Linked DNA regions of Myxococcus guangdongensis. The main gene of each other region encodes a partner of the protein of the gene in region 2 in a complex. Links are inferred from orthologs where the notes say so. Each region holds a gene or a part of one and is shown on either strand. Other genes may lie near its edges.

The links.
Region 1: the proteins of secA (region 2) and secY are in contact, whole or in part, in a crystal structure (PDB 3DIN), measured with the Thermotoga maritima proteins. The link is inferred for Myxococcus guangdongensis from one-to-one orthologs. Residues at the interface, in WP_004082002.1 of Thermotoga maritima: Glu261, Ala262, Arg263, Lys300, Ala301, Arg302, Thr303, Ile304, Ile305, Leu323, Tyr324, Asp325, Pro326, Val329, Ser330, Tyr333, Ile336, Lys340, Phe345, Val349, Glu363, Phe364, Tyr374, Ser375, Gly376, Gly377, Glu393, Ile395, Thr482, Ser483; in WP_004081795.1 of Thermotoga maritima: Glu108, Gly109, Glu110, Glu111, Ala236, Glu237, Arg238, Arg239, Ile240, Thr241, Ile242, Gln243, Tyr244, Ala245, Arg246, Arg247, Val248, Thr249, Gly250, Arg251, Arg252, Val253, Tyr254, Gly256, Ala257, Ser258, Thr259, Tyr260, Leu261, Pro262.

What each region holds. Positions count from the first base shown.
Region 1 is NZ_JAJVKW010000004.1:301,806-307,632, reverse strand. Bases 355-3,246 are described here. They hold secY (preprotein translocase subunit SecY), read right to left. Parts: upstream 2,528-3,246; coding sequence 1,181-2,527; downstream 355-1,180. Other genes in these bases: rpmD (50S ribosomal protein L30), read right to left, coding at 3,210-3,246; rplO (50S ribosomal protein L15), read right to left, coding at 2,662-3,189; LXT21_RS14685 (adenylate kinase), read right to left, coding at 363-1,016. In the rest of the region: map (type I methionyl aminopeptidase), read right to left, coding at 1-265; more of rpmD, read right to left, coding at 3,247-3,470; rpsE (30S ribosomal protein S5), read right to left, coding at 3,473-3,994; rplR (50S ribosomal protein L18), read right to left, coding at 4,014-4,370; rplF (50S ribosomal protein L6), read right to left, coding at 4,479-5,045; rpsH (30S ribosomal protein S8), read right to left, coding at 5,110-5,514; LXT21_RS14645 (type Z 30S ribosomal protein S14), read right to left, coding at 5,710-5,827. UniProt on the Escherichia coli protein: The central subunit of the protein translocation channel SecYEG. Consists of two halves formed by TMs 1-5 and 6-10.
Region 2 is NZ_JAJVKW010000001.1:783,971-791,716, forward strand. The notes cover bases 4,355-7,746. They hold secA (preprotein translocase subunit SecA), read right to left. Parts: upstream 7,405-7,746; coding sequence 4,555-7,404; downstream 4,355-4,554. Also shown: LXT21_RS03195 (diguanylate cyclase), read right to left, coding at 1-824; frr (ribosome recycling factor), read right to left, coding at 824-1,381; pyrH (UMP kinase), read right to left, coding at 1,426-2,178; tsf (translation elongation factor Ts), read right to left, coding at 2,394-3,047; rpsB (30S ribosomal protein S2), read right to left, coding at 3,207-4,187. UniProt on the Escherichia coli protein: Required for protein export, interacts with the SecYEG preprotein conducting channel.

The sequences.
Region 1 (5,827 bases), on a different replicon or contig from region 2:
CCAGCTTCCGCTTCCGGCTGGGGATGCCGTGTACCACCTCGTCATTGATGGAGGCGCAGAGCACACACGGGAAGCCGAGGTAGCCCTTGAAGGCTGGCCTGGCGCCCCGCTCCGCGGTCATCTTCTCCGCGAGCGCATCCAGCTCCCAGGTGGTGATGCCCGGCGCCACGGCCTGCTCGAGCGCGTCCAGGATGTCGGCCACGATGCGGCCGGCCTCGCGCATGAGCGCGATCTCCTCCCGGGATTTGATCTCCACCTGGCTCATCGGATTCCCGCGCCGTCCTCACCTGCACGGGACACGGGTGGCCAGCGACTCGAGGCACCGCAAGCCCTCGAGCTCCGCTCGCCAGCCCGTCCGGCCCTCAAGCCTTGTTCCGACCCGCGGCGGCCTTGATCTCCTCGTAGATGCCCTCCGGGGAGCCCACGCCGTCCACGCTCTTGAGCACGCCCTTCTTCTCGTAGAAGGCCTTCAGGGGACGCGTCTCCGCGTCGTACTTCTGCAGGCGCTTCTCGATGACCTCCGGCATATCGTCCGGCCGCTGCACCAGGCCCTCGCCGCACTTGTCGCAGAAGCCCGTGCGCTTCGAGGGGCTCGTCTCCACGTGGTAGACGCTGCCGTCCTTCGGACACACGCGCCGGCCCGAGCCGCGCTTCACCAGCGTCTCGTGCGGAACCTCGAGCGAGACCACCGCGTCGAGCTTCCTGCCCAGCCGCTCCAGCATCCTGTCTAGCGCGTCCGCCTGGCCTGGCGTGCGAGGGAAGCCGTCCAGGACAAAGCCCTGAGCGACATCCGCCTCCTTCAGGCGCTCCTCGACGATTCCAATCACGACCTCGTCCGGCACGTACTGGCCCGCCGCCATCAGCGGCCCCGCGACCTTCCCCAGCTCCGTCCCCTCCGCCACAGCCTTGCGGAGGATGTCACCGGTGGAGATCTGCGGGATGTGGAAGTCGGCGAAGAGCTTCTTCGCCTGCGTACCCTTCCCCGCGTTCGGCGGTCCCAACAGGATCAGGTTCATGTGCTCCTCTCAGCTCCCAAGGAAGGCACGGAAGTCGTCGGCCACGAAACTTTCACGCGCCCCCCATGTGCACCACCGAATACCTCGAAAATGACTGCGCCCCGGAACGACGAGGCGCCCCTCCCCACGACGAGGAGAGGCGCCCGTGACGTTGTCGCCGTGACTCAGGCCGCCACGCGCACCCGGCCGCGGATGCGGGGACCGCGCGGACCCGCGAAGCCCTCGTAGTTGCGGCTGATGAGGTGACCCTCGATCTGCTGCACCGTGTCCAGGGCCACGCCCACGACGATCAGCAGCGCCGTGCCGCCGAACGTGAAGCGCACGTTGAGCAGACCGCTGATGACCGACGGAATCACGCAGATGACCGCCAGGTAGATGGCGCCGCCGAACGTGAGCCGGTTCAGCACCCGCTCGATGAACTCCGCCGTCTGCCGGCCCGGGCGGATGCCCGGGATGTAGCCGCCCTGCTTCTTGATGTTGTCCGCCACGTCATCCGGACGGAAGGTCAACGCCGTGTAGAAGTAGGCGAAGAAGATGACCATCAGCACGAAGAGCCCGTTGTAGATCCACAGGTTGCCTTCGATGGCGCGCTGCACATCCTGGAGGAACGGGAACCACGTGCCCAGCGTCGCGGGAAACGACAGCACCGCGCCCGCGAAGATGGGCGGGATGACGCCGGCCGTGTTGACCTTCATCGGGAAGTACGTGGCCTGGCCCGCGAACATCCGCCGTCCCGCCATGCGCTTGGCGTACTGGATGGGGATGCGGCGCATGCCGCGCTCCACGTAGACCACCACCGCGATGATGAGGAGCATGAACACCAGCAGCGCCAGGACCTCGGCCACCGCGATGACCTCCTGCCGCGTCAGGTCCAGCAGCGTGCTGGCGCCGGGGAGCACACCCGCCACGATGCCCGCGAAGATGATGAGCGAGATGCCGTTGCCGATGCCGCGCTCGGTGATGCGCTCACCCAGCCACATGATGAAGGCCGTGCCCGCCGTCAGGCTGACCACCGTCATGAAGGTGAACCAGACGCTGTCGTCCGGCACGACCACCTGGTTGAAGCCGCTCTGCCCCGCGTCCGAGCGCCCCAAGGACGCCAGCCAGCGGGAGATACCGATGCCCTGGATGACGGAGAGGACGATGGTGCCGTAGCGCGTGTACTGGTTGATCTTCTGCCGGCCCGCCGCCCCCTCCTTCTGCAGGCGCTCGAGGCTGGGGATGACCACCGCCAGGAGCTGCATGATGATGGAGGCGCTGACGTAGGGCATGATGCCCAATCCGAAGATGGACATCTGCTCCAGCGCGCCGCCGGAGAAGAGGTTGAACAGCGAGACCAGCCCGCCCGATTGCTTCTGGGCGTCCATGAAGGCGTTCATCGCGGCCCGGTCCACGCCGGGTGTGTTGATGAAGATGCCGATGCGGTAGACGGCCAGCAGGGCTAGCGTGTACGCGAGCCGGCTGCGCAGCTCCGCGATGCGGAAGACGTTGGCGAAGGCATTGAGAGCCACGGGGTAGCCATCCTCTTCGTGAGGGTTCTGCCAGGACGACAAAACGCCCCTGTTCCACGGATGGGAAAGGGGCGCAGAAGCCTACACAAGCGAAATGACGCGCACCACCGACAAGTGATGCGCGTCGGACATGCTCAGGCCTTCGGCTGCCGAGGGGCCTTGACGCCCTTGCCAGCGTGGGCCTTGGCGGCCGCCTCGGGCTTGTGGGCCATCAGCGGAAGGACGTCCACCGCGCCACCAGCCTTCTCCACCGCCGACTTGGCGGTCTCGGAGGCCTTGTGCACCCGGATGGTGACCTTCTTCGTCAGCGCGCCCCGACCCAGCAGCTTCACGCCGTCGTAGCGGCCCTTCACCAGGCCCACCTTCTTCAGCGAGGCCTCATCCACCGTGGCGCCCGCGTCGAAGTGGGTGTCCACATCCGACAGGTTCACCACCGCGTACACCGTGCGATTGGGGGAGTTGAAGCCGAACTTCGGCAGGCGGCGCTGCAGGGGGCTCTGGCCACCCTCGAAGCCTTCGAACCGCATGTTACCGGTGCGGGCCTTCTGGCCCTTACCACCGCGACCGGCCGTCTTGCCCAGGCCGGAACCCTGACCGCGGCCCACGCGCTTCTTGCGGTGCCACGAGCGCGAGGGGCGCTTCAAACCGTGCAGAGTGCTCATTGTCTTAGGTCCTCTCGTGCTCAGGCCTTGGCCTGGTAAGCGCGCGCGCGGTCCCGCAGGGCGATCTTGCGCGGCTTGCGGCGCTTGGGCGCCGGCGCCTCGGCGGACACCGTCTCCGAGGAGACCAGGTGCTTCACCTTGAACACCATCCCGCGGATGGCGGGCGTGTCCTTCAGCAGGCGCTCATCACCGAACTTCTTCAGACCCAGGCCACGGATGGTGGCCAGCATGTCCTCGGAAGCGCCCGCGTAGCTCTTCGTCAGCTTCACCTTGAGCGCCATGACTAGCCCCTCTGTTCCCCGGCGAGCTTCGCCGACTCGACGTCCTTGCCACGGAGGCGCGACACCTGCGCCGCGCTGCGCAGCAGCTTCAGGCCCGCGACCGTGGCCTTCAGCACGTTGTGCGGATTCCGCGAACCCTGGCTCTTCGTCAGGATGTTGCGGATGCCCGCCGCCTCCAGCACCGCGCGCACCGCGCCACCCGCGATGACGCCCGTACCTTCGCTGGCCGGCTTCAGCAGCACCCAGCCGGCGCCGAAGTGCCCGAGCACCTCGTGCGGAATCGTGTGACCCATCAGCGGAACGCGGAACAGGTTCTTCTTCGCGTTCTCGCCACCCTTGCGGATGGCCTCGGGGACCTCGTTGGCCTTGCCCAGGCCGACGCCCACGTGCCCGGCGCCATCACCCACCACCACGAGGGCGGCGAACGAGAACCGCCGGCCACCCTTCACCACCTTGGCGACGCGGTTGATGTTCACCACGCGGTCGGTGAGGTCCAGATCGTTCGGATTGATCGGAGTTGCCACTTGGAAATCCTTTCGAAAGCTAGAACTTCAGCCCGGCCTCGCGCGCGGCGTCAGCCACGGCGGCGATACGCCCGTGATAAGGGAAGCCGTTGCGGTCGAACACCACCGCCTCGACGTTGGCAGCCTTGCACCGCTGCGCGATGAGGGCACCCACCCGCTTCGCGTCCGCCTTCTTGTCGCCTTCGTCCTGGCCCTTCAGCTCCTTGGACAGCGACGAGGCGTACGCGAGGGTCTTGCCCGTGGTGTCGTCCACCACCTGCGCGTAGATGTGCTTGAGGCTCTTGTAGACGGTAAGCCGCGGCCGCTCGGTGGTACCCGAGAGCTTCTTGCGGATGCGGTTCTTCCTCTTGATACGGGAGTCGATCTTCGTCGGCATGGCTGCTTCCTTGTCCTTCCGGCGGCGATGCGGTCTTCCGCCGCCGGATGATGCCGCCAGACCCCAAGGGTCCGGCGGGATTGGGAACACTCAGGACAGACGGAACGATTACGTCGTTCCGGTCTTGCCCTCCTTACGGCGGATGCGCTCCTCGGAGTACTTGATGCCCTTGCCCTTGTACGGCTCGGGCGGGCGCAGCGAGCGGATGTTCACCGCCGTCGCGCCGAGCACTTCCTTGTCCGCCGAACGCAGCGTCAGCCCCACGGTGGGGAGGCTGTCCTCGGTGCGGGCCGTCTTGTCCACTTCCGCCGTCACGCCCTCGGGGAGCTCGTAGACGACGGGGTGGGAGTAGCCCAGCGCGAAGTGGATGGCCTTGCCCTTCACCTCGGCGCGGAAACCGACGCCGCGGATGTCCAGCTTCTTCTCGAAGCCCGTGGACACGCCCTTCGCGGCGTTCGCGAGGATGGTGCGCGTCAGGCCGTGCAGGCTGCGCGCCTCGCGCGAGTCATCCGCGCGCAGCACGCTGACCTGGCCGTCCTTGATCTCCACCTTGACCTTGCCGGGCAGCTTCACGGACAGCTTGCCCTTGGGGCCCTCGAAATTCACCTGCTGGCCGGCGACGACGGCCTTCGTCTTGTCGCCGAGCTTGATCGCCAGTTTTCCAATCCGACTCATGGTTGCCTCGGTCCTGTATGCCCGGGGCGCGCACTCTCGCGAGGCGCGGCCACCAGGCCGCTGGCTAGTAGACGGTGCAGAGCAGCTCGCCGCCCGCCTTCTGCTTGCGGGCCTCGGAGTCCACCAGGATGCCGCGCGACGTGGAGAGGATGGAGATACCCATGCCTCCCAACACCTGCGGGATGTCGTTCACGCCGACGTAGCGGCGCAGACCCGGCTTGGACACGCGGCGGATGCCGGTGATGGCGGGAGCGCGGTCCGGCCCGTACTTGAGCTGAACGGTGATCTCGCTCTGGGGCGAGCCGTCCTGGGTGTGGACGACGAACTCCCCGATGTAGCCCTCGTCCTTGAGGACCTTGATGACCTCGAGCTTGAGCTTCGAGTGGGGAATGACGACCTTGTCGTGACGCGCGCGCGACGCATTGCGCAGGCGGGTCAGCATGTCGCCAACAGGATCATTGACCGGCATGGGCTACCTTTTCCAAACGAGCACCCTGTCCGGGCGCTTCGTGTTCGCGTTCGTCGCGCCTGCCGGGCCCATCCCGGGGGTTCGCGCCGAGCGCAACTGCTTGGGTTGAAACTGCTTGCGGACACGCTCCTCACGAAGCGCGTCCAGGGTGCCAACGAGCCCTTCCAGGCTCCCTTGGCACCCTGCTCTACCGGCTCACCAGGACGACTTGGTCACGCCGGTGATCTCACCGCGCAGCGCACGGTTGCGCAGGCAGATGCGGCACATCTTGAACTTGCGCAGGAACGCGCGCGGGCGGCCGCAGAGCGGGCAG
Region 2 (7,746 bases):
TTGCCCGCCGGAGGCTCCGACACGGACACCCCCACCGAGGCCGTGCCCGCGGGAAGCGTGGTGACGCTCTTGAGCTTCTCGCGCAGGCGCTCGGCCACCACCCGGGCTCCCGAGCGGGGCGTGTGCGGCAGGAAGACGACGAAGCGGCTGTCCGCGAAGGGCACCGCCACGTCGATGTCGCGCACCCCCGCCACCAGGAGGCCCAGCGTCTCCGCCAGGGCGCCCTTGCGCGCGGCGGGCGCCAGGGACGAGGCCCGCTCCTGGAAGCGGTCCAACTCCACCATCAGCAGGGCGATGGGGTAGCGGTAGCGGCGGCTGCGCTTCACCTCCATGAACATCAGCCGCTTGAGGAACTCGAAGTCCGCGGACGTCGCCCCCACGGGGGCCTGCGGCGCGCGCGGCGCCTGGGGCTCCACCGGCACGGGGGTGACGGGCATCGGAGCGGCCCGCGGCGCGCGCCGGGCCTCCTCGCGCTGCAGCAGCAGCGACACGCACGTCAGCACGGTGGCGCGCTTGAGCGGGCCCACCAGGCAGCCATCCGCACCCGACTGCTGGGCGCGCTCGTCGGCGTGTTCTTCATCCGGCGGGTACATGAGCAGCACGGGCGCCGTGAGGCCCTGGGCGCGCGCACCCCGGCACAGCGCCTCGCCATCCAGCGCGCCCATGCCAGAGGCGAGGAGCACGGAGGGCGGACGCTCCCGGGCGGCGCGCAGCGCCTCGTCGACGCTCGCCACCCACGCCACCTCGTGGCCGGCGCCCTCGAGGTACCGGCGCAACACACCCGCCACCGGGGCGGCGGGCTCGGCCAGGAGCACGAAGGCCATCAGACCGACATGACCTCTTTCTCCTTCGCCTGGACGATGGAGTCGACCTGCTTGACGCCGTCGTCGGTCTCCTTCTGGACCTTCTCGGTGATGCGCTTCTGGTCGTCCTCGGTGATCTTCTTGTCCTTCAGCTGCGTCTTGAGGACTTCGTTCGTGTCGCGGCGGATGTTGCGGATGGCGACCTTGTGGTCCTCACCCTTGGTCTTCACCTGCTTGGCGATTTCCTTGCGGCGCTCCTCGGTGAGCGGCGGGAAGGGCAGGCGAATCATCTCCCCGTCATTCATGGGGTTGATGCCGAGGTTGGCCTCGCGCAGGGCCTTCTCGATGTCCTTGAGGACGCTCTTCTCCCACGGCTTGATGATGATGAGCCGGGGCTCCGGGGCGCTGACGCTGGCCACGCCGGACAGGGGCGTGGGCGTGCCGTAGTAGTCCACGCGGACGTTGTCGAGGATGGCGGTGTTGGCGCGCCCGGTGCGCACCTTGGTCAGCTCGCGCTTGAGGTCCTCGAGCGTCTTGGTGATGCGCTCCTTCAGCTCTTTGACGAGGTCGTCGCTCATTTGCGTGTTCTCCTTGAACTCGGAATCGGGATGAGTGCGTGAGGTCAGGCCCAGGCCGTCTCACTGCCGCCCACGACGGTACCAATCTCACCGCCGCCCAGCACCGCGCGGCCGATGTTCCCCGGCACGGTGAGGTCGAAGACGATGATGGGCAGCTTGTTGTCCATGCACAGCGAGATGGCCGTGGAGTCCATCACATTGAGGTTCTGCTTCAACACATCCATGTACGTCAGCGAGCGGTAGCGGCGCGCGGTGGGGTCCTTCTTCGGGTCCGCGTTGTAGATGCCGTCCACCTTGGTCGCCTTGAGGATGACCTGGGCGTTGATTTCCATGGCGCGCAGCGACGCGGCCGTGTCCGTCGTGAAGTACGGGTTGCCCGTGCCCGCGGCGAAAATCACCACGCGGCCCTTCTCCAGGTGGCGCACCGCGCGCCGGCGGATGTAGGGCTCCGCAATCTGCTCCATCTTGATGGCGGACAGCACGCGCGTGTGTAGGCCCTTCTTCTCCAGCGCGTCCTGCATGGCCATGGAGTTGATGCACGTGGCCAGCATGCCCATGTAGTCCGCGCTGGCCCGGTCCATGCCCTCCGTCGCCCCGGCGACGCCGCGGAAGATGTTGCCTCCGCCAATCACCAGGGCCACCTCCACGCCCGCTTGCGCCAGCTCGATGACCTGGTCAGCGATGGCGCTGAGGGTGGGTGGGTGGATGCCGTACTTCCCCTCTCCCATCAGGGCCTCGCCCGAGAGCTTGAGGAGAATGCGCTTGTATCGGAGCGGTTGGGTCGTGTCGGAGGACATGCGCGTCCGCTTCTATCCCCCGGATTGCGGCATATCAACGCCCGAGTCGGACAAGGCGGCCACACCGTCCACGGCCAACGCCCCGAAGGGCCCTGGGAGCCGTCCAGGGGCCCCAAAAGAGAAGGGCCGCGTCCCCCGCTCCCCAAGAGGGAGTCGGAAGGGTCGCGGCCCTCGGGGCCAACCGGGAGGACCTCTCAGGGAGGTCCCCGGAGGGCTCAGCCCTGGCCCAGCGTCTTGGCCACTTCGGCGGCGAGGTCGTCCTTCTTCTTCTCGATGCCCTCACCCACCTCGAAGCGGACGAAGCGGCGCACGGAGACCTTCTCGCCAATCTTCGCGGCGCGCTCGGTGATCATGTCGCCGACCTTCTTCTTGTCGTCCTTCACCCACAGCTGGTCCACGAGGCAGACCTGCGTGTAGTACTTCTCCATCTTCCCGACGAGGATCTTCTCCAGCATCGCCTCGGGCTTGCCCTGCTGCTTGAGCAGCTCGCGCTCGATCTCGCGCTCCTTCTCAAGGTTCTCGGTGGGCACTTCCTCGCGGCGGACGAACTTGGGGGCGGCGGCGGCGATCTGCATGGCCACCTCCTTCACCAGGTCCTGGAAGTCCGGGTTGCGCGCGACGAAGTCGGTCTCACAGTTGACCTCCACCAGCACGCCGATGCGACCGCCGTGCACGTAGGTGCCCACCAGACCTTCGGCGGCGACGCGGCCTTCCTTGCCGGCGGCGCGGGAGATGCCCTTCTTGCGCAGCCACTCCTCGGCCTTCGCGAAGTCGCCGCCGGACTCGGCCAGCGCCTTCTTGCAGTCCATCAGGCCCGCGCCGGTCCGCTCGCGGAGGTCCTTCACCATCTGGGCGGTCACTTCGGCCATGTTCTTCTCCTGCCTCCGCCACCACGTGGGCGCCATGCGCCGGGCGGAGCATTGATGTTCAAGGGGTACGGAGTACGACGGGAAACACGGACGGCCGGGTGACAGGCGTTCTCTTCCGCCACCCGGCCGCCACGAAGACACTGGAGTGAAACGGGGGGATTACTCCGCCGCCGTCTCGCCCGCGGGCGCCTCGCCGCCCTCGGCCGCGGGCTGCTCGGCGACGGCCGGCGCGCCCTTCATCTCGACGAGGGGGCCACGGCGCTCGCCGCCACGGTCACGGTCGCCACCACGGCGGTCGCCGCCGCGGTCATTGCGGCGCGGGCCACGGCGGTCATCACGCTCACGGCGGTCGTCACGGCCCTCGCGCTCCTCCTGCTCGTCGCGGTCCGCCGCGCCGGAGGCACGGTAACGGGCCGCGCCCTCGATGCAGGCCTCGGCGATCTTCGACGTGAAGAGCTTGATGGAGCGGATGGCGTCGTCGTTGCCGGGAATCACGAAGTCGATGCCGTCCGGATCGCAGTTCGTGTCGACCAGGCCAATCACGGGGATGCCCAGACGGGTCGCCTCGTGGATGGCGATGTGCTCCTTCTTCGGGTCGATGATGAAGACGCAGCGGGGCAGCTTGGACATCTCCTTCACGCCGCCAAGGTTCTTCTCGAGCTTCTCGCGCTCGCGCTCCAGCGAGGCGACTTCCTTCTTGGGCAGGCGCTCGAAGGTGCCGTCCTCGGCCATCTTCTCCAGCGTCTTGAGCCGGTCGATGCCCTGCTTGATGGTCTTGAAGTTGGTCAGCGTGCCACCCAGCCAGCGGCTGGTGACGAAGAACTGACCGGCGCGCGCGGCCTCCTCGCGGATGACGTCCTGCGCCTGCTTCTTGGTGCCGACGAAGAGCACCGAGCCGCCGCGGGCCGTGATGTCCGCCACGAAGCGGAAGGCCGAGCGGGCCATCGTCACGGTCTTCTGGAGGTCGATGATGTAGATGCCGTTGCGGGCACCGAAGATGTACGGCTTCATCTTCGGGTTCCAGCGCTTGGTCTGGTGGCCGAAGTGAACACCGGCCTCCAGGAGCTGCCGCATCGTGATGCCGCCGGCGGCGGCCATGGCCTGCTGCTGGTTCTGCGTTTCCTGCGTGTCGATCGACATGTTGTTTCTCCGGTTCGTCCGCCACACCCGAGCGAAGCTCCGGCCGTGACATCCGGGGCAGGGCCACTCCTCGCGGAGGGGACCTCACCCACGGGTGCACCGGCGACCGGCACGGGCGTGTGTGAAGTGGGTACGACTGAGGGTAGATACCCCCACCCCAGACTACGAGGCGGGGGGTCCTTAACAGAACCCTTCCGGGCGGCGCAAGCTTCGCCTCACCGCCCGTGCCGGGAAGCAGGCGCAAAGCCCCCTCCCCCGCCCTCCAGGCGTCCTGTGGCCCCCGGAAACACCACCGGCGCGGTCCGCCGCCCGAACCTCGGGGCGGCGCCGCGCCGGCGCCTGGACATCCCTGGGGAGGCAGGACCGCCTAGACGTTGGCCTCCGCCGCGCCATGGCACTTCTTGTACTTGCGACCGCTGCCGCAGGGGCAGGGATCATTGCGGCCCACGCGGGGGCCCTGCTGGGCCGCCGGAGGACGGGCCGCCTGGGCGACGGAGGCCTCGTCCAGCTTGCCCTCCGCCGTGCCGCGACCCTCCACCGCCTTGCGCTGCTGCTGGGCCAGCTGCCGCTGGATGCGGACGGCCTCTTCCTCGGCGCTGGTGGCCGAGCGCGGCTGCACGCGCATGAGCTGGGAGACGAACTGCGCCTTGATGGACGACAGGGTCTGGATGAAGCCCTGGTAGCCCTCGCGCTTGTACTCCTGCTTCGGGTCCTTCTGGCCATAGCCACGCAGGCCGATGCCCTGGCGCAGGTGGTCCATGCCCAGCAGGTGCTCCTTCCAGAGCCGGTCGATGGTCGCCAGGTAGTTGTACTGGAGGAAGCGCAGGAAGTTCTCGCCGAACTCCTCGTCGCGGGTGCGGAAGACCTTCTCCGCCGCCCGGTAGATGTGGTCCTGGAGCTCGTCGCGGTTGCCCACGTTGTCGAAGCTCATCTCCAGGTCGAACGTCTCCTTCACCGTCCGGGTGAGGGCGTCCAGGTCCCAGCCTTCCGAGCTCTTCGTCGGCGCGTAGGTGTCCACCGTGGAGACGATGACGTCCTCCACCGCATCCAGCACCATCTCCTTGAAGTCCGCCCAGCTCACCATCCGCTCGGAGCGGCTCTTCACCCGCGTCTTCGGGTCCTCGGTGTACTCGACGAGCGGGAGGCCCGCGCCCGCGGCCAGCACCTGACGACGCAGCTTGTAGATGGTGCGCCGCTGCTGGTTCATCACGTCGTCGTACTCGAGCAGGTTCTTGCGGATGTCGAAGTTGTGTCCCTCGACGCGCTTCTGGGCCCCCTCGATGGCGCGGGTGAGCCAGATGTGCTCGATGACCTCGCCCTCCTCCATGCCCAGCCGCTCCATCAGCCCCTGGATGCGCTCGGAGCCGAAGATGCGCATCAGGTCATCCTCGAGGGAGAGGAAGAACCGGCTGCCACCCGGGTCACCCTGACGACCGGCGCGGCCACGCAGCTGGTTGTCCACGCGGCGCGACTCGTGGCGCTCGGTGCCGATGATGAACAGGCCGCCGGCCGCCATCACCTCCTCGCGCTCCTTCTTGGTCTCCGCCTCCAGCTTCACCTGCGTGTCGGCGAGCTTCTGCTCCCACTCGGCCAGGGCCTGCTGGTACGCGGTCTGCGGGTCCGGCTGGGGCGCGGCGCCCTCGACGGGGGCCTGCGGGGCCACGGGCGCAGGGGCCTCCGGCGCGGGGCCCACGGCCGCCTTCGCCAGCACCTCCGCGTTGCCGCCCAGGAGGATGTCCGTGCCGCGGCCGGCCATGTTGGTGGAGATGGTGACGGCGCCCTTGCGGCCCGCCTGCGCGACGATGTCCGCCTCGCGCTGGTGCTGCTTGGCGTTGAGCACGTTGTGGGGGACGCCCCGCTTCTTCAGGAAGCTGGACACCACCTCGCTCTTCGCGATGGAGACCGTGCCCACGAGCACCGGCTGCCCCACCTTGTGCAGCTCTTCGATCTGCGCGGCCACCGCCTCGAACTTCTCGCGCTCCGTCTTGTAGACCACGTCCTGCTGGTCCTTGCGGATGTTGGCGCGGTTGGTGGGGATGACGCGCACGTCCAGGCTGTAGATCTTCGCGAACTCCTCCGCCTCCGTGTCCGCGGTGCCCGTCATGCCGGACAGCTTGGAGTACATGCGGAAGTAGTTCTGGAACGAGACGGTCGCCAGCGTCTGGTTCTCGTTCTCGATCTTCACGCCCTCCTTGGCTTCAATCGCCTGGTGGAGGCCGTCGGACCAGCGGCGGCCCGGCATCTGGCGGCCGGTGAACTCGTCGACGATGACGACCTCGCCGTCCTTCACCACGTAGTCCTTGTCGCGCTTGTAGAGCGTGTGCGCGCGCAGGCCCTGCTCCACGTGGTGGAGCGTCTCGATCTCACCCGGGTCGTACAGGTTGGAGACGTTGAGGCGCTTCTGGAGCTTGTCGATGCCGTCGTCCGTCAGCGACACGGAGCGGTGCTTCTCATCCAGGGTGAAGTCCTGGTCCGGGACGAGGCCGGGGATGACCTGGTCCACCCGGTAGTACTTGTCCGTGCTGTCCTCGGTGGGACCGGAGATGATGAGCGGCGTGCGGGCCTCGTCGATGAGGATGGAGTCCACCTCGTCGACGATGGCGTAGTTCAGCTCGCGCTGGACGTAGTCCTGCAAGCGGAACTTCATGTTGTCGCGCAGGTAGTCGAAGCCGAACTCGTTGTTCTGCCCGTACGTGATGTCCGAGCGGTACGCCTCCTGGCGCTGCTTGTCGGACAGCTCGTGGAGCACGCAGCCGGTCGTCATGCCCATGAACTTGTAGACCCGCCCCATCCACTCCGCGTCGCGGCGGGCGAGGTAGTCGTTCACGGTCACCACGTGCACCCCGCGCCCGGACAGGGCGTTGAGGTAGCTGGGCAGCGTGGCCGTCAGCGTCTTGCCTTCACCGGTGCGCATCTCCGCGATGCACCCCTCGTGGAGGAACATGCCGCCGATGAGCTGCACGTCGTAGTGGCGCTGGCCGATGACCCGGCGCGAGCCCTCGCGGATGAGCGCGAAGGCTTCGAACAGCATGCTGTCGAGCGGCCGTCCGTTCTGGATCTCCTGCTTCAGCCGAGCCGTCTCGGCAGGAAAGTCCTCGTCCTTGAGGGCCCGCATCCGGCTTTCCAGCTCGTTGATGCGGATGACCTTCTCGCGGGCCTTCTTGAGCTCACGCTCATTCTTGGTCCCGATGAGCTTCTTCAGCGTCCATTCGATCATTCGTTGACTCTCTCGCGGCCGGAGAATCCTCGAAGGACGGCGGCGAGTGAAGGGAAATCCCTGGAGATGTAAGGGAGGGCTGGTGGGAAACCACGCGCGCCTCCGTAAACTTCCTCTCGGCCGGTTGCCCAGCGCGCATCGGTTCAGAGTAAAGCGGAACCGAGCCCACGCAATGTCCCCTTCACGAAATCCCCGCCGCCGGCCTGTCCGGGGCGCTTCCGCCAAGCCCCCCGCGCGCCGCCCCGGCCCTCCGCCCTCCAGGAAGCCCTCCCCCCAGAAGGCCCAGGCCGCCCCCGCGCGCCCCACGCCGCCCCCTGCCCCACCGAGGGCGCGGATTCCCTC